4 regions of the Paenibacillus urinalis genome follow, and region 4 is predicted to be linked to each of the others. Evidence: predicted binding sites of a transcription regulator. Region 4 holds the regulator's gene; each other region holds the start of a gene.
What was found. Region 4 encodes LexA, which represses DNA repair genes until DNA is damaged. Its sites were predicted from a motif close to CGAACATATGTTCG; they were not measured.

Region 1 (4,922 bases), 530 kb from region 4:
TGAAGAGGAAACAGGACTTAAGGGAAGAATCGTTGCACCTGTGGACATTATAAAATATACCTATCATCATGCTGTACACGGCAAAGTAGATAAAGAAGTGCATTACTATCTGGTTGAAGCTGTGGGCGGGAAGCACAGAGCACAGATTGAGGAGATCAAAGCAGTTGCATGGTATGCTCCCCTTGAAGCATGGAGCAGACAGCAGCATCAAGGCTACGATAACAATGATCGAATACTGCAGAGAGCTCTGAGGCAGCTCGGTATTCAGGTTTAGCGCTAGGACTTAGGCTCCAGCCGTTTCCAAATCTTAAGGTAGCATAACGGGAGAGCCAGTAAGGAACAGACAATATTAAAAATCGTCTGCGCATGTGCGATTTGTGCGCCTGGTTCAGTCGTGAACAAGGCAGCTGCCTGGTAGAGTAGTGAGATCAGAGGAGCGAACAGCAGAGCTCCTGCAACATTCAGAATAATGTGGGACCATGCTACGAATTGACCTGCCTTGCTGCCTCCTATGGCGGCCATCCAAGCGGTAACACAGGTGCCGACATTGGAGCCGAGTACAATAGCAATTCCGACCTCGGGAGGCAGGGTGCCGGTGGCAGCAAGGCCGATGGCCATGCCGATAACGGCAGCACTGCTGTGCACGAGCGCAGTCAGGCATGCACCAGCAGCCATTCCCCACCATACACTGTGGCTGGCCTGCTGGACAAACCATGGGAATAACCCGCCTTGCTCTAGGGCGGGCCCGATTCGCTGCATCATGACGATACCGAGCATAACCATGGAGAATCCGGCTCCAGCGAGACTGATATATCCAGCTGTATGTACGGCATGGGAATGCCGGCTGTGTACGACCGATTTTAATTCGCCGAGGATGACACAGATGATCCAGCAGCTAATGAAGAAGAGCAGCATGGGTAATGCATACTTGCCAATCTTTAGACTGAGCAGCTCGGTCGTTACCGTAGTCCCGACATTGCTGCCCAGAATGATACCGAGGGTACGAGCATATCCAAGCAAATTTGCATTTACGAGGCCGATGGTCAGTACGGTGACCGCTGTGCTGCTCTGCAGCAGGGCGGTTATTCCTGTGCTGAAGAGCATGCCTTTTAACGGAGTTGCGGTGGCCCGGTCAAGCGAGCTTGATAGTAGCGGGCCGCTGAGCTTATAGAGTGAAGCCTCCATCAGCTTCATGCCTAGAAAGAATATGGTTAATCCATATAATAGAGGAAACACAATAGAATGTAACATGATATTACAAGGGCACCTTCTCTCTAATCATGACTTTGTCTACTGTCCATCTTATGTTTGTAGCAGGACAACCATGACTTTCTTGTGTGAGTGAGGGGTTACTTGATGATAAAAGGAGTTGTAGGCATTTTGGCATCGGTTATTCTTACAAAGAGCCGTAAAAAAAGAGTAGAGCAGGGGCATCCCTGGATCTACAAAAATGAAATTGAGTCGGTAGAGGCAAGTGCGGAGCCAGGACAATTGGTTGAGGTGAAGAATCATCAAGGCCGTTACTTGGCAACAGGGTATTATAATCCGGCATCCCAAATTACTGTACGGGTCGTTTCCTATGAACCGGTCACGACGATGGACAAGGCCTTCTTTGTCCGTAAATTTGATCAAGCGCTGCAGCATCGTGACCGCTTTGTTACCGGGGGTGATGCTTATCGTCTCATCTATGGAGAGGCAGATTATGTTCCCGGGCTTGTGGTGGATCGATTCGGTGACGTGCTTGTCGTTCAGATCCTGACTCTAGGTATGGATCTGTGCCGTGAGGCGATCGTCGAGGCTTTGGTCGAGGTTGTACAGCCGAAGGGCATCTATGAGCGAAGCGATGTCAGTGTAAGAGAGCTGGAGGGGCTTGAACAGGTCAAAGGTCTGCTCTATGGAGAATGCCCAAGACATGTAACCGTTACGGAGAACGGACTTAAGATAAAGGTTGATATCGAGCAGGGACAGAAGACCGGTTATTTCTTCGATCAACGGGAGAACCGCGCAGCCATTGAACCGCTGATGACAGGCTGGGGTGGCAGAAGTGGAATTACAATTCAAGAGGTAGAACAAGATGGGGTGAAGACCCTCGCTCCAATCAACAAGAGCGGTAAAGTCGTAACCTTCCCTTATTGGGACGGTGCAAATGTGCTTGAATGCTTCTCGCATACAGGCAGCTTTACACTGAATGCCTGCAAATTCGGAGCTAAGCGGGTAACCTGTCTTGATATTTCGGAGCATGCGATTGAAAGTGCCAGAGATAACGTGAAGCTGAATGGCTTTGAGGATCGTGTTGAATTTGTAGTTGATGACGCTTTTCAGTATTTAAGAAATCAGGTTAAAGGTTTGGAGGAGCGTGCTGCAAGGGCAAAAGCTGACAAAAAGGTAGATACGTCGCTTGCCATGACGGCAGGAGGTGGACGTACCTTTGATGTAGTCATCCTCGACCCTCCTGCTTTTGCCAAGACAAGAGGGGCAGTCAAAGGCGCGGTTCGGGGCTACAAGGATATCAATCTGCATGGCATGAAGCTCGTTAATGAAGGCGGCTATCTTGTAACAGCAAGCTGCTCCTACCATATGCGTCCCGATTTGTTCCTTGAAACGATTCAGGATGCAGCTGCCGATGCAGGCAAAATATTAAGACTTGTAGATTGGCGTGCTGCGGGTAAAGACCATCCTCAAATTTTGGGCGTAGAAGAGGGGCATTATTTAAAATTTGCTATCTTCGAGGTTCGATCGAAAACGCCATCCGGCATAAATTAATCATAGAAGAAGCATCCTTATTCTCTTTGTAGAAAGAGTGTTCGGATGCTTTTTTTTACTGTACGTATGTTGATGTAACGACGATAAATTGAAAGTTTGTAGGAACTTATGCATGTGCTTCGATTGGAAGAAATTTAGCATGGTTTGACTTACTAGAATTACCAAACGCATGTTCCTGTTGAGTGAGATATGTTATACTTGTGCTTAGACTTTATAAGGTTTTTGGTCTCTTTTAGTTAAATATTTAGGGTGCAAAAAGGCTGATAGCAAATACATACATGTCAGTATGCTGATGATGTAGTTTCAAATATAGCTTCGAATATAGAAAGGGAGGAATTCAATAAATGCCGCTTCATATGATGATTGGACGAGCCGGCAGTGGAAAAAGCACGGCCATTATGAATCAAATTACGGCTCAGCTGCATGAGAACCCTGCAGGAAATCCTATAATCCTTATCGTTCCGGAACAGGCTTCCTTCCAGGCAGAATCCGAAATGATTCGTTCTCAAGGCGTGAACGGCTCCGTCCGAGCCCAAGTGCTTGATTTTCGCAGGCTCAGCTTGAGAGTAATGCAGGAAACGGGAGGCTCGGCTCTTATTCCGATTCGGGCCGAAGGCAAGAAAATGCTGCTCTACAAAATTATGCAAAAGCGCAAGGATGAGCTTAAAATATTCTCTGCATCGGGTACACAAATGGGATTTGCCCATCAACTAAGTTCCCTGTATGCGGAAATGAAGCGATACGGAACTCAGGAACAATCTTTGAAGGAAGAGCTTGAGCGAGTAATGGAGGTGCCTTTCGCAGGTGCGATTCTGCATCACAAGATTCATGATATTTTAACCGTATACCGGGACTTCGAGGAAGAAGTATCCCGATTATACATGGATGAAGAAGATACACTGGACAAATTGGCAGAGCGAATCCCGTCCTCGGATTATGTGAAGCAGGCTGATGTTTGGATTGACGGCTTCCGCAGCTTTACTCCGCAGGAGCTCTCCGTTATCAGACAATTACTGCTGAATGCGAACTCCGTAACCATATCGCTGACTCTGGACAAGCCTTATGATGCGATGAATATGCCGAATGAAATGAACTTGTTCTACTCTGCAGGCATGTCTTACGTCAAACTGAAAGGAATCGCTGAAGATACAGCAATAGAATGTACTACAGATCACTTACCGACCGATCCCTCTCCCTCGCCTCGTTATGCAGCTTCGGCGCTTGCGCATCTGGAAGCAGGCTTCGAGGGCCGCCGCGTCCGTATGAAGGATGCAGGTCATGAAGGAATTCATGTTTTTGCGGCCGAGAACAGAAGAGCTGAGGTCGAAGGCGTCCTGCGAGAAATCAGACGATTGGCAAGAGAAGAAGGAGTTCGTTACCGGGATATGGCAGTCCTTGTCCGCAATCTCGGTGATTATGGGCATATCGTCGCACCCTTGTTCAAGGATTACGATGTTCCCTATTTCCTGGACGAGCGCAGAGATGAGCTGCATCATCCGCTTGCCGAGTTGATCAGGTCCGCTCTGGATGTCATCAATAGACGATGGAAGTATGAGGACGTATTCCGGGCGGTGAAGACGGATCTGCTGCTGCCTCTCGATGGGTCCGTTAGTCGATACGATATGGATATGCTGGAGAACTACGTGCTGGCATCCGGAATTTCCGGCTATAGATGGACAGACGGCAAGCCGTGGAAGGGAGTGCCGAGTTTGTCCCTCGAAGAAGATGGGCCAGCTGGTTCTGAGCTTAATCGCAGCCGGTTCCTGTACTTAATGGAGAAATGTCGTGAGACGATTGTATCCCCATTGTTTACCTTTGAGAAGAGGTTCAAAAAAGCGAAGACGGCCAAGGAGCAATGTATCGCTCTATTCAAGCTGCTAGAGGATGCAGACATCGCTCGTAAACTGGATGCACTGAGCAGCAAGGCGCTGGAGGAAGGAAGTCCTGAGCAGGCTCGGGAGCATCGGGGGATCTGGACCGCGGTTCTGGATTTGCTGGATCAAGTCGTGGAAATGATGGGCACCGAGCATTTGGATGCCGAGCTGTTTGCAGGAGTCATAGAGACAGGACTGGCTGAGCTGAAGCTGGGACTGATTCCTCCTGCACTGGATCAAGTGCTTGTCGGAAGTCTGGATCGATCTCGGACAGGTAAGGTCAGT
Region 2 (4,922 bases), 1.1 Mb from region 4:
ATGTCCTGTATCGCCTCATCCATCACCTTATTGATATCTGGATCTGAGCCAAACACTTCTCGGACAATACCAATTCTCGCTCCGTTTAATCCCGCTGGGTCCAAATAATGCAAATATGATTCCGGAATGCGGTCTACACTTGCTGCTGTAGTCACGTCATCAGGATCATAACCTACCGTTAAGTCAAGGATCGCAGCCGCGTCAGCAACGGTTCTAGCAATCGGCCCTCCTGTATCCTGTGTCAATGCTAACGGCATGATTCCGTCTCGACTTGATAAACCAATGGTAGGACGAATACCGACCAGATTATTAAATGAAGACGGCACTCGAATAGAACCGCCGGTATCGCTGCCCATCCCTACTGCAGCAAAGCTCGCCGCGATCGACGCTCCTGTCCCGCCACTTGAGCCTCCCGGCACTTTGGATACATTATACGGATTCAGCGTTTGACCAGACACAGAGCTTACTGTGGTATAACCAAATGCAAATTCGTGCAAATTGGACTTCGCTAGTATGATTGCCCCGGCTTCTTTTAACTTCTCCACTTGATAAGCATCATCTAATGGAACACTTTCTTTTAATGCTAACGAGCCTCCTGTAGTCGGCATGTCCGCTGTATCGAAATTATCTTTTAAAATGACAGGTATTCCATGAAGCGCACCTCTTGCTCCACTCTGCCCACGCTCGGCATCCAGCTCTTCAGCCAGCTCGTCCGCCTGCTCATTAAGGGAAATAATAGAGTTAAGCTTCGGACCCTCTACATCGTATTTTTCGATGCGTTCCAGATACATATCCACCAGCTCTGCGGAGGTAACTCTTCCTGAAGTCATTGCCTTCTGCAAATCCGAGATCGATGCCTCAACGACACTCACCGGCTGTAAATATTGATAGACCCTGAGGGCAACAACTGCTGCATCCCCCTTGGTAAGGGGCTTGCCATAACCGTATGTATATTCAGCATTCCCCTTCATCACACCGGCCGTCGTAATTACACCAATTGAGCTTGCATAAGGACTGCTGATCGGAATATCCTGATATATCATTTCTTCAACGTAAGGCACATCAATCATTTCATCCAACAAGCGGGCTGCCACTTCTCTGTTAATCTTAGCCGATTGTGAAACTTCTGTAATGAGGCGCTCCGAACCGGCTTCCTTCGCCGCCAGATTAATGAGCTCTGCAAACTGTTCCGTACTGATGGTCTTGTGTCGTTCATTTTCCACAGTCCACTCACTCGGGGCCCAATCGAGTTCCATAAATTCAGACCATTCCGTGCTGACAGGTGCCGCAGCCGCCATCTCGCCAGGAAAGCCGGCCACAGGAAGCAGCAGTCCTCCAGCCAAGAGCACACTCATCATTTGCATTTTGCTATTCCTCATACTTCATTCCCTCGCCCTCATTCTATTTATGTTACTTAAACTAACATATAATAGAATGATAGACTTGTAAATAAGAGGATTTGAGCAAGATTTTAACATGTAATAGGTAGAATAGATTAATTAATGTGAAATTTCAGATACACCTGTAAAGTTTTCTAACATAAATTAAATCATTTCTAACGGTACTTTATGATCTGGCTTCGGAAATGCTAAATCCAGCTCATTGAGATCATCCTCCGTCAGCTCTACCTCATATGCAGCAGCATTCAGTATCACATGCTCCTCCTTAGAAGCTTTAGGAATAGCGAGAACTTGACCGTTCCGAATACTCCAAGCAAGCATTAACTGCAGCGGGGTTATATCATGCTTCTCTGCAACTGCCTTTACGGTCTCATTGCCAGTAATTTCACGCCGAAGTGTACCTCCCTGCGCAAGCGGAGAATAAGCCATAATTGGGATCTGACGCTCTGTCTGCCATGGCATCAGATCAACCTCAATCCCTCTTGAGCCGAGGTGATACAGTACCTGATTAACCGCACAATTACTGCCTTTAGATATAGATAGCAGCTCTTCCATATCTTTTGTATCCAGATTGGAAACGCCCCAACGCGCGATTTTACCGTCCTGAACCAGCTTCTCCATTCCTTCTACCGTTTCGGCGAGAGGAATGTCTCCTCTCCAGTGAAGCAGATACAAATCCAAATGATCTGTCTTCAGTCTGCGCAGGCTCTGCTCACAACGGGTAATGATTCGGTTTCGCCCTGCATTATGCGGATATACTTTAGAAACGAGGAACACCTCTTCCCTAATGCCCTGGATCGCTTCTCCGACAAGGGATTCGGACAAGCCTTCACCATACATTTCCGCGGTATCAATAACATGCATCCCCAGCTCAACACCAAGACGCAGTGCGGCCATTTCTTCACTTCGTACGGAAGGATCATCTCCCATACGCCAGGTTCCTTGTCCGATTGCAGGAAGCACAGTTCCATCTGCCAGCTTGATTGTATTTCTCTTGATCATCGTTACATCTCCTTTTTATGCAGTAATATAGGTAATTGCTGGATTATCCGGCTACGAATGTTATACCCGAATCTTATATCTCATAATCGAAAGATGTATCATACGGGATAAAAATGAGAATATATGTTCCCACACGACCTTTAATGAATTATAATAGAATCTGTTCTATAAGAATAGAGGTGTTATCGATGTCCAAGAGAGAAATTCAATATTTATATAAAACTCCAAAGTCACTGATGAATAAAGGAACTGGATTCCTGTCTGGCTACACCCATACATTGAATCCATATACGGGATGTTCGTTCGGATGCTCGTATTGCTATGTCCGCCGGATGCCTGTTTCTCTATTTCGCGGGTCGGAATGGGGAACTTGGGTAGATGTGAAGCAGGAAGCGTCAACTGTATTCCGCAAGGAATTAAAGCGTGCCACAGCTAAGGGGCCGGTTACGATCTTTATGTCTTCCAGTACAGATCCTTATCAGCCCATCGAATATAAAGAGCAGATTACTCGTTCCCTGCTGGAAGTGATGTGCGAATCTCCGCCTGATTTTATACTGGTACAAACCAGAAGCCCCCTCGTCACAAGGGATATCGATTTATTCACAGCATTGGGAGACAGGGTGCGTGTCAGTCTTACGATCGAAACCGATCTGGATGAGGTCAGAAAACATTTCTCTCCCTCTGCCCCTCCTATTGCTGCCCGAATGAAGGCACTGCAGGAATTAACCGAGGCGGGCATTCCGACTCAAGCAGCGATCGCTCCGATTCTGCCCAGCAGCGAGGCTTTTGCGTCCAAGCTCTATTGTGCGACCAACCGCGTTACCATTGATGATTATTTCATGGGAGATGGCAGCGGCGGCAAAAGAACAAGACAGCTGGGGATTGATGCCTTATATGATGAAATAGATTCAACCGCATGGTATGACTCCACTGCCTATCAAATCGTTCTGTCTCGGATGCGAAGCGTTTTTCCGGAGGAGCGTGTATATATTAGTCAACAGGGCTTTGAACCTTAAGATATACAAGAAGGTCCTGCACTACTGAGTTTTCAGCAGAGCAGGACCTTCTTATTTTTCACCAAGCAAAATATTGTTCACCCTGTTACTTCATCCGTTTGTACCTTGATATTCCTCCTCGCGGGTAATGTTATATCATAAGAATACCTGTTTTAATGTGTATTCAATTTACCCTTGCTGTCTGTAAATACCGCCAGCTTATCGATCATGCGCTGACTTGCTTCATTTAGTCCGGTCAGTCTTACTTCATTGTTATTCTCTCTGTATTTCAAGATGATTTTATCAATCGAGCCTACAGCAGAATCATCCCAAACATGAGAATTGGAGAAGTCAATGACAATGTCGCGATCTTGTACAGACAGATCAAAGGATTGTTCAAATGTCGTGGTAGAGGCGAAGAATAATTGCCCCTTCACTTTGAACACCTGTTTCTTGACATCCTCCGCTGGCTTGGTCACTTCCAGTTTCGATATCTTCGCCACGAAGAACACAGCGCTTAAGATGACACCAGCAATAACTCCTTTGGAGAGATCATGAGTGGCAACGACAATAATTACGGTAACCACCATGACGATGGCATCCGAACGGGGCGCTTTTTTCAAATATTGGAATGAAGACCAATCAAACGTCCCGATACAGACCATGACCATGATTCCAGCCAGAACGGGCATCGGCATTAGGACTACCAGATCACCAAGTACAAGAATCAGGAACATAAGAAACAGCCCTGCCACAAGCGTAGACAAACGGCTGCGTCCGCCTGATTTTACGTTAATCATGGACTGACCGATCATGGCGCATCCCGCCATACCACCGAAGAACGCTGTGACGAAGTTTGCAATCCCTTGCCCTCTAGCTTCACGATTCTTGTCGCTCTCTGTATCTGTCATATCATCGACAATGGAGGAGGTAAGCAGTGATTCAAGCAAGCCGACAATTGCGAGTGCGAAAGAATATGGTAATATTATCTGTAGTGTTTCGATAGAGAACGGTACATCAGGGATCAGAAATGACGGTAAGGTCTGAGTAATGTTCCCCATATCTCCTACGGTCTGGAGATTAAATCCTGTAAATACGGATACAACAGTTAACACGACGATGGCAATCAATGGTGCAGGAATGGCCTTGAAGAATCGAGGCACGACGTATACGATAAGCAGTGTTATACCTAGGAACACATAGGTTGCGCCATTGATGCCCCAGAAATAAGGGACTTGCGCCATAAAGATCAGAATGGCCAGTGAATTGACGAAGCCAATCATGACGGCGCGTGGAATAAACTTCATCAGTGTAGCTACTTTGAACACACCTAGCAGAAACTGAATAATACCTGTTAAAATGGTAGCTGCAAGCATGTACTCGATCCCGTGCTCCCTCACCAGGGGAGCAAGAACCAAGGCCATGGCCCCTGTCGCTGCTGAGATCATCGCTGGTCTGCCGCCAGCAAAAGCAATGATTACAGCAATACAGAAGGAAGCATACAAACCGACCATAGGGTCCACAC
Region 3 (4,922 bases), 210 kb from region 4:
AGTCCAATAAGGGCAGTTATGCTCATATTGGGCTCTATAGCTATGTGGTTTAATCTACACGACAGGAGAAATTATGTCAGTTCCCAAAGAAAGAATGGATGTCCTGCTGGTAGAGCAGGGATATTACGAAAGCCGCGAGAAGGCCAAGGCAGCAATTATGGCAGGTCTGGTCTATGCCAATGAAGAACGCATTGAGAAACCAGGAATGAAAATTCCCCGTGAGGCTGTCATTCGAGTGAAAGGCGCAGTACATCCTTATGTGGGGCGCGGAGGACTTAAGCTGGAAAAAGCAATTCGTCAATTCCATATTGAGATGAAAGGGCGAACGATGCTTGATATTGGTTCTTCAACAGGCGGGTTTACAGATTGTGCACTGCAGCATGGTGCATCACATGTGTATGCGATCGATGTAGGTTACAATCAATTGGATTGGTCGCTTCGCAACCATCCACAGGTCACGGTTATGGAAAGAACCAATTTTAGGTATGTGACACCTGAGCATTTGACAGGTCCTGTACCGGATACCGCGAGCATTGATGTATCCTTCATCTCTTTAAAGATTATACTTCCACCTCTTATTCAGCTGCTTAAGCAGCCGGCTGATATTGTAGCCTTGATCAAGCCGCAGTTTGAGGCGGGAAGAGAAAAAGTTCCGAAGACAGGGGTTGTCAAAGATCCCAAGGTCCATGCAGAGGTTCTGCGTTCTCTTCTCGAATACGGAAGTGAGCTTGGCCTGGCATTGTCTGATTTGACATTCTCGCCGATTACAGGTGGAGAAGGAAATATTGAGTTTTTGGCCCATTGGCGTCTTGGTGGAGAAGATGTGGAATCTGCGGGACCTGATATTGATCATCTGATTGAGGCCGTGGTTAACGAAGCGAGCCATACCTTTCATTGAAACTCATCTTTTTTAGATGGGTTTCTTTTGCTGGATTCATAAAACCAGCGCATTTCCTAAATTCACAAGAGGATATTTTTTCTGGTTAACGAATATCTCCTTGTGAGAGGTGAGATGGATGGAAGGCCAATATGATAAATTTGTTATCGCTTTTCTCGGGATCATTATTGTATTCTGGGTGTTGTATGGCATTCGCAGATGGCTTCAGGAGCCGGTTCCTGAACAGCTGCCAGAGCTTGTACTCAATGAAGAAATTCAAGAGCATCCCGCACTCGAAATTTTGGAAAGAGAAGGTTATGAGGTCATTGGAGGAAGACTTAAAGTCCCGCTGACCTTCCAGGTAGATAAACAGACTCTGTACAGCCGGCTGTTCATTGATTACGTGGCAGAGAAAGAAGATGAGGTGTTCATTGTGAAGACCTCGAGAAGCCGGATGCCGCAGGAATGGACAGGCTCTGGACTTAGAGACCGCCTGCTGCCCTATTTGCTGCTGTACCCGAACTGTAACGGTTTACTGTATGTAGATACGGACGATAATAACTTGAAGCTAATCACGCTTATAGATGAAGATGATTATATTTGGGAGCATGAAGACGAATATTAATTTATAGCATTGGATGGAGGCAAGTATGAAGGGACAACGACACATCAAAATCAGGGAAATAATTAGTCAAAATGACATTGAGACTCAGGATGACCTTGTCGAGGCATTACGGCAGGCAGGTTATCAGGTAACTCAGGCAACTGTATCTCGTGATATTAAGGAATTGCTGCTCATAAAAATTCCGACCGACGATGGAAGGTATAAATATTCACTCCCTACGGACCAGAGATATAACCCAGGACAAAAATTGAAACGGGCCCTGGTTGATAATTTTCTCAGCGTCGATTATACGACAAATCTGGTGGTCATGAAGTTTTTGCCAGGCACGGCCAATTCGGTGGCCGCACTTCTTGACAGCATTGAGTGGCCGGAAATTATGGGTACGATCAGCGGTGATGATACCATCCTGGTAATATGCAGAAATGAAGAGAACAGCAAGACGGTTATCAATCAAATCATGAGTTACATTTCTTAATCAAAATTTCAAAAAAACAGACGAACGTATGTTTCTTTTTGGTGAGAAATAGTGTAAAGTATACATCGAAGATGAAAATAGCAACAGGTGTTCCCTTCCCTGTAGAAGGGCTGCCACAGTTATCATTGGAGGTGTTGGAACATGCTTTCCACATTATCAATCCGAAATTTAGCCGTTATTGAAGCAGTTGATGTACATTTTCATTCAGGATTTCACGTGTTGACCGGGGAGACGGGCGCAGGTAAATCAATTATTATAGATGCTTTGGGACTGATTGCAGGAGGACGAGGCTCCGCAGATTTAATCCGCTATGGCTGTGACAAGGCCGAGATGGAGGCCTTATTTGAGCTTTCTGCTCATCACCCCGTATGGAACACGCTTACCGAGCTCGGAATACAGGCGGAGCCGGATGAACATCTGGTTATTCGCCGTGAGCTTACAGTTTCCGGTAAGAGCGTATCCCGGATCAATGGTCAGCTCGTGAATCTGACAATGCTTCGCGAAATCGGAGAACAATTAATTAATATCCATGGACAGCATGAGCACCAGAGTTTACTTAGAGCAGAGAAGCATTTAGGTCTGCTCGATACATACGGAGAAACGATCATTCGACCCATCAAGATAAAGTATAGTGAGCAATACAGAGCTTTTGTCAAAGTAGAGAAGGAGCTTAGACAGCTTCAGGAATCCAGTCAAAAAGCATATCAAATGCTTGATATGTATCGATTTCAGCTGGAAGAAATTGCAGCTGCGAGCCTTGTTCCCGGTGAAGATGAATCCCTCGCCGAAGAAAGGGTCAAACTATCTCATAGCGAAAAGATGATGGATTCGGTATCAGGTGCGTATGAGCTGCTTCATGGTTCACAGGGACTCGAAGCCGTGAGCTACGCGATCTCGAAGCTCGAAGATATTAATGAATATGATCACAAAGGTATTCATCCCATACTGGAACAGCTTCAATCTGCATTTTATCAACTGGAGGATGCGGCATTTCAGCTGCGGAGCTACCGGGATGGGATCGAATTTAATCCTGTTCGGTTATCGGAGGTCGAAGAGCGCCTTAATATGATTACCGGATTGAAGCGTAAATATGGTGAAAGTGTAGAATCCATACTTCAGTATTATGTTCAGATTGAACGGGAAACCGATCATTTGGAAAATAAAGATGAACGCTTAGAGAAACTGCTTGCAGAGCGTAATCAATTATTAGAGGGATTATTGGAAACTGCAGAAGAGATGAGTGAGGCACGCAAAATTTGTGCTGAAGAGCTGTCCAATCAGGTGGAGCGTGAGCTCAAGGATCTGCAAATGGAGCGAACTACAATGCGTGCCCAGATTTCCATTATGGAAGATCCTAAGGGTGTGGAGTGGAAAGGGAAGCGCATTCGAATAACCAAGCATGGAATAGACAATGTAGAGTTTCTCATTTCAGCTAACCCTGGAGAGCCCCTAAGACCATTAGGCAAAATTGCATCCGGAGGTGAAATGTCGCGTATTATGCTGGCTCTAAAAAGCATATTTGCACGCCACGATCAAATACCGGTTCTCATATTTGATGAAGTTGATACAGGTGTCAGCGGCAGGGCAGCTCAGTCGATTGCTGAGAAATTGTTTATTTTGTCCTCAACATGCCAAGTGTTCTCAATAACACATTTACCTCAAGTTGCATGTATGGCAGATCATCAATATCTCATTGAGAAGAATGTCCACGATGAACGGACAATGACGCAGGTCGAGTCCTTATCAGAACAGGGCAGAGTGACAGAGCTTGCCCGTATGCTGGGCGGTGTTGAAATTACAGAAAAGACATTGCATCATGCTCAAGAAATGCTGAAACTTGCTGAAGCCAAAAAAGGGGCATAACTGCTGTACGGAACAATGATTGACAGTAATAAAAGGACCTGGCCAAGGTTATGTTATAGTTACGCAATTGGCGACCACCTTTCGTCAAGCGAACGAAGCAAAGGGAGCGTGACAGCCACTTGAAGCCTAGCCTTGGAAAGAAACTAATCGGTCTTATTGTTGTCTTCTCTATCTGTCTTATTGGACAGACCCTATTGCCCGTATTTAGTTACGCATCTTTGCCGGATGAGCTTCATCTGTTTGCCGGACGCGAAACGGATCTTAAAGTAGCAGCTCCAGTCGATGCAAGTGTGTCTGAACATCCTGAAGTTCTGCAAGTCAATCTCAGTAAGAATGGCGGCGGTCTTAAGGATGAATCCAAGTCCCACTCTGTTCATCTGTATCCGCAGCGTGAAGGTGCGACCAAGCTTACTTGGAAGCTATTTGGCAAAATTCCGTTCAAAACAACGGATGTCACGGTCGTTCCTGATCTCAAGGTTGTGCCAGGCGGCCAAACTATTGGTGTCAAAGTAAAATCAGCAGGGATATTAGTGGTGGGTCATCATTTGGTTCATTCCGCTAATAAGACACCGATATCTCCTGGAGAAACCGCGGGTATTAAGCTCGGTGATTTGATTACCCATATGAATGGAAAATCGTTAACTGGGGTCAATGGAGTGGCAGATGCAGTTCTTGAAGCTGGGAAGTCTAAGAAGCCTATTGAGATTACGCTAACTCGTCAAGGAAAAGTGTTGAAGACCAAGCTTACACCAGCATTTGACGAAGAAGATCAGGTATGGCGGCTTGGACTCTACATTAGAGATTCAGCAGCTGGTGTAGGGACTTTAACCTTCTATGCTCCCGATCAAGGTGTGTATGGAGCATTAGGTCACGTAATTACGGACATGAACACACAAACTCCGATTGTTGTGGGTAGTGGAGAGATTGTCCAATCCAATGTTACCTCGATATCCAAGAGTGAATCTGGAGATCCTGGAGAGAAGAGAGCTCATTTCTATAAAGAGAGCAAGATTCTCGGTAACATTGAGCGCAATACTCATTTTGGTATTTTTGGCAAAATGTCAGATAATCCAGAGCACAGC
Region 4 (4,922 bases):
TGTCTTTTCCAATTATCAGCGAACAACACTGAGCAAAGGCAGAACACAGGCTTCATTAAACCAATTAGAAAAGAGGGAATAATTATGCCAGAAATTTTAATCAAAAATACGAATGAAAGAATTAGTGGAGTGGAGAACGTTCGTAATTATCTAAAAGACTATCATGTGCTTTATGAGCAATGGGATTCATCTAAGCTGCCGGCAGAGCTTAAGCGTAACCAGCTGTTATCTGACGAAGAGCAGCAGCAAGTCTTAGACCTCTATAAAGAAGAAATTTCTGATATGGCAGGACGTCGCGGCTATCAACAATGGGAAGTCATATCACTGTCAAATGCCACTTCCAACCTTGAAGGAAAGCTAGCTGAGCTCGAAGAAATGCATGCACATGGAGATGAAGGTGCGCATGCTATTCTGTCAGGCAACGGTATTCTAAGTATGAAGGCGGATGAAGACACTGGTTATTTTGATATAGAGCTAACCGCAGGGGATGTCATTGCTATTCCTGAGAACACTCCGCACTCCTTTGCTCTAATGAAGAATAAGGAAGTCATTGCCGTTCGATTAACGATTAAAGAGAACGGGTGGACCCTATCTCCTTACCCAGATCCAGCTTATATTAAAAATGGACAACCTCAATGAGGTTGTCCTAGGTTTTCTTTTGTTTGTCCAATACTGTTAATTGCTGCTATTCTTTTACCACAATGTGCACTGATGGCATAGCATGAAAGCCTCTTGCTGTTACATGAGAAGTAACCTTGTATTCTCCCGCAGCTTTGAACTGATAGTCAAATACATATACTCCTTCCCCTTGGTGCTCCCCTTCAAACTCCATACTGACACCATCCGATGTAGCAACCTCGAACATGACTTCATCTGCATCACCTACGACATCTGCTTCCTGAGTCACCACAGCTTCCATATGTACGGTTTCATTCAAACTTATCTCTTCACTCGAAACACTCAGCTTGACGTCAATCGGTTCCATGAGAGCAATCGGCTCCGAAGAAGCTTTAAATGAGCAGCCAGAGATTAGAATACATAGAGTTAGTATAATGAAACCCATCGAGATATGCTGCCGGATAGGAGTGAAGCCGTTCGATTGCAAGAAGAGTTTCAATATCTTCATCTTCCTTCCTGTATTCTGTAAAAAGAAAACCGCCGCTGCTCTGCAGCAGATGCGGTTACATGGAAGATTATAACATTTGTTTGATTTCAGATAAATGCTTAATTTCAACGTCTGGAGTGTAGGCTTCTTCGTTCAGCTTGTTATTACGATTGATCCAAACCGCTCTAATTCCAGATGCAAGAGCTCCCTTAATATCTGTAGTAAGCTTATCGCCAACCATCAGCGCTTCGTCTGGAGATACATCCAGCAATTCCAGAGCATGCTTGAAAATGGAAGGATCAGGTTTTCCTTTGCCAAACGTACCTGAGATCACAATATGGTCAAAGAACGGAACTAGATCAGGCACCCCATCCAGCTTCTCTTGTTGAAGAGAAGGACAGCCATTGGTTAATAAGAGAAGCTTCACTTTACCTTGCAGCTCAGCCAGCGTCTCTAATGTCTCATCATACATGTAAGGACGGCTTCGGCGTTCTTTACCGAAATGCTCTGCAAGCTCCGCACCGAGTTCCGGCTCATCAATACCCAGAGCAAGAAGACCCTTAGTCCACGCTTCTCTACGGTACGTAGGAGCAATCTCTTCAAGCTGCTTAAATTCAGCTCTGTCACTCCCATTAAAATGAGCCCACAATCCTTCAAAAGGGTTAATGCCAATCATTTTTGTAAAAGCAAACGTTTCATACGATTCATACAGCTTCCTTGCTTCATTGCGGACAGAAGTCTCCAGTTCATGAGGATCAACGCCTGTTTGCTTAGATGCAACTAGACATGTTTCGTAAAAAGCTTCCTCTACACTCCGCTCATCCCATAAGAGTGTATCATCCAAATCGAATAGCACTGCTTTGATTGACATGCTTCTCTCTCCCCCGAAAGTATGGTATCGTATGTTAGGCTTCTTACTTTACTCTCTTATCTTCGACAGGTATTTGATGATTCTGTGCGTATTGCACAAGGCGTGCTCCCATCGCTTCTACATCATATAGATTAAGCAGTTTGCTGAACACCCAAGGACCGCCTTTGCCATTACGTTCAACAACAACAGAACCTTTTTCCAGGACAATTTTCTTAATATCCTCTGGACCCATGGAACGTTCTCTGCTTAGCTTAATCGTCTTGATCCGCTTCTTACCGACTTTGAGATACGGCCGGCGCATAAAGTACATCAGAGCAAGTCCAAGATAAAGCGCAAATACAACCCAATCAAATGCTCCTACTCCATCTGTCGTCAAACCGCTAAGAGTCAGGAACATGAATGATAGGACAACGAGTACAAATGGGAACAAAAATGCTCTTCCTTTAAATACATCCTCTTGTTCAACACCAGATCCGATGGATGGCTGGCCTCTTTTTTTACGATCTTTATTAATTTTCTGCTGATTTTTCTTCACTGATCTTTCAAATGAACTCGCCATGAGTATCCTCCTTCAATCTATAACAAAAGCATGGACCTATTTATTAAATCATTTTCCTTTTGAATACGTGTCGCCGCTTACATCATCCACAATCTCAATGGATTCCAGCTGCTGACGGAAGTTGCTGCGGATGTTGTTCAAATAGATCTCTCTAAGCTCAGTCCGTTCAGCCAATTCTTCATCGTTAAGCCCGGATTCCTTCTGCTTGCGGGCAAGCTCATTAATCCGCGCAACTAGACTTTCAATATCCAACTTTCTTCCCCTCCAAAATGCATAGTCTCTTTAACTTTGACATGATTAGAAAAGGTTGTCAAGGTAAATACCTGTATAGTCTGTATTTAGTACAAAATACAAAAAAGACGCAGATCAAGCCGCGTCCTTAGCATGTTGTAGATTATAAAAGAATTATACATATCAATCAAAATAAGGAAGATTTAAGAGCTGCCCTACTTGTATATCACTGCTGGACAATCCATTAATATGTTGAATTTGGTTAACATAATCTCTTATATCCATACCTTCTGGTTTATGCTCTGAACCGATTGCCCATAAGGTATCACCTGGTTCCACAACAACCTTCTCGTATGCCGTCTCTTGTCCCGCGTCTGCAAATACCGTCATGAATCCAGTTAAGCTCAGAAGCAGGACTGACGCTATTAATATCAAACGAATTATTCTCTGCTTGTTCTTCTTCATTATAATATGTATCGTCTCACCCAAGTTATTGTTCGTCATTTCATCTGTTCTAGAATGTATGCTGTTATAAGTGCTGTATTTAAGCATTATTTCAACCTCCAAACGTTTGTTCTCATTCCTTACAGAACTCACTATAACACGAACATGTGTTTTGGGCAATAGTTTTTGAGAACAATTGTTCTGTATTTTTTAGAACTAATGTTTGTACGAACGGAGGTTCTATGCTATAATTTTCCCAAACGTTATTATGTGGAGTTGATACGGTATGTCGAAGGTATCCAGCAGGCAATTAGCAATTCTGGAGTTTATACGCAATGAAGTCCGATTGAAGGGATATCCGCCGTCCGTAAGAGAGATTGGTGAAGCTGTTGGCCTGGCCTCCAGTTCAACCGTTCACGGACACCTGGATCGTCTGGAGAAGAAGGGGTTAATTCGCAGAGACCCTACTAAGCCACGGGCTATTGAATTGCTCGGTCAAGATGATGGTGATGATAATGTTCTTCAATTTACGCAGACCGTTGCTCGCGTCCCTGTAGTGGGTAAAGTTACTGCGGGTATTCCGATCACAGCTACAGAGAATATTGAAGATTACTTCCCGCTGCCGATGCAGTATGTTGGTGAGGAGAAAGTATTCATGCTTTCTGTTGTCGGGGACAGTATGATTGAGGCGGGAATTTCGAATGGCGACTATGTTATCGTCCGCCAGCAACAAACAGCGAATAACGGAGACATCGTCGTCGCGATGACGGAAGATGATGAAGCAACCGTTAAGACTTTTTATAAAGAGAAGGACCATATTCGCTTGCAGCCAGAGAATCCTACATACGAACCTCTCCGGCTTACAAAAGTAACCATTTTGGGTAAGGTTATCGGCTTGTTCCGTGACTTCCTTCATTAATTAGCCATTCTTTTATTTCTTGTATATTTTAAGGAGAGGTCTTCGTTGGAAGATCTCTCCTTTTTTCATAAGGTTTATTGCTAGGTATAATTTAAATGCGTCTAATTGATTCGCTTTGAAAAAAGCTGTTATCACAAATAGAAAAAGGCCCTTTTACTATTATGTAAAATGGCCTTTTTCACTATCGTCTAATCATCAACTTTACTTATTGTTCTCTATACGAATCAAGATCGCTGCGAGTTCTTCCCGAGTTACAGAATCTCTCGGACGTGTTCCATCCATGTATCCTTTTAAAGCAGCTTGCTCCCAAGCTGTTCTAGCCCATGGACTTACCATGTTAAGATCTTCCTCATCTGCTGCTATCATCACGTCTTTCTGTTCCAAACCGAAGAATTGAACTACTCCAGCCACGTGCCCGTCAATAATAGCCTCAATCACCTGATCATTTTGTAGTAGAATGGCGTCAGCGTCGATGAACAGATTCTCAGTCAATACAGCCGACATATTGGATTCTCGTAGCATATGCAAATTGCCTGTCTTTGGTTTGCGATCAATCACGTTGTATTTTCTCAGTTCAGTTATAATACTTTCGTGCAGAGTTTCCTGAAGCTCTTTTGATTTCAGACTAGCTGAAGTATAACGAAAGCTTTCAAAACCCCCAGCACCACCGCCCGCATTACAATGGATTGAAATAATTGCATCTGCAGCTAATTCATTGGCTATTTTCGTTCGCTCTTTCAGTTCTATAAATTGATCCATTTCGCGTGTTAGGAATACCTGAATCCCTGCCTCC

Region 1: the regulator LexA is predicted to act here: its motif matches at 2,926-2,939, upstream of addB (helicase-exonuclease AddAB subunit AddB).
Region 2: the regulator LexA is predicted to act here: its motif matches at 2,519-2,532, upstream of PUW25_RS11200 (SPL family radical SAM protein).
Region 3: the regulator LexA is predicted to act here: its motif matches at 1,999-2,012, upstream of recN (DNA repair protein RecN).

The regions. Positions count from the first base shown of each region.
Region 1 is NZ_CP118108.1:4,069,284-4,074,205, reverse strand. Features, by position in the region: gene PUW25_RS18840 (NUDIX hydrolase) at 1-274, shown strand, start outside; gene PUW25_RS18835 (Na/Pi cotransporter family protein) at 277-1,251, opposite strand; gene PUW25_RS18830 (class I SAM-dependent rRNA methyltransferase) at 1,381-2,763, shown strand; gene addB (helicase-exonuclease AddAB subunit AddB) at 3,108-4,922, shown strand, end outside.
Region 2 is NZ_CP118108.1:2,418,141-2,423,062, reverse strand. Features, by position in the region: gene PUW25_RS11210 (amidase family protein) at 1-1,379, opposite strand, end outside; gene PUW25_RS11205 (aldo/keto reductase) at 1,545-2,402, opposite strand; gene PUW25_RS11200 (SPL family radical SAM protein) at 2,591-3,418, shown strand; gene PUW25_RS11195 (SulP family inorganic anion transporter) at 3,571-4,922, opposite strand, start outside.
Region 3 is NZ_CP118108.1:3,750,194-3,755,115, reverse strand. Features, by position in the region: gene PUW25_RS17340 (TlyA family RNA methyltransferase) at 74-898, shown strand; gene PUW25_RS17335 (hypothetical protein) at 1,017-1,502, shown strand; gene ahrC (transcriptional regulator AhrC/ArgR) at 1,528-1,977, shown strand; gene recN (DNA repair protein RecN) at 2,119-3,840, shown strand; gene spoIVB (SpoIVB peptidase) at 3,960-4,922, shown strand, end outside.
Region 4 is NZ_CP118108.1:3,537,684-3,542,605, forward strand. Features, by position in the region: gene PUW25_RS16245 (acireductone dioxygenase) at 85-639, shown strand; gene PUW25_RS16250 (FixH family protein) at 686-1,126, opposite strand; gene PUW25_RS16255 (HAD family hydrolase) at 1,194-1,976, opposite strand; gene PUW25_RS16260 (hypothetical protein) at 2,020-2,535, opposite strand; gene PUW25_RS16265 (DUF896 domain-containing protein) at 2,584-2,787, opposite strand; gene PUW25_RS16270 (LysM peptidoglycan-binding domain-containing protein) at 2,950-3,318, opposite strand; gene lexA (transcriptional repressor LexA) at 3,497-4,129, shown strand; gene PUW25_RS16280 (N-acetylmuramoyl-L-alanine amidase family protein) at 4,331-4,922, opposite strand, start outside.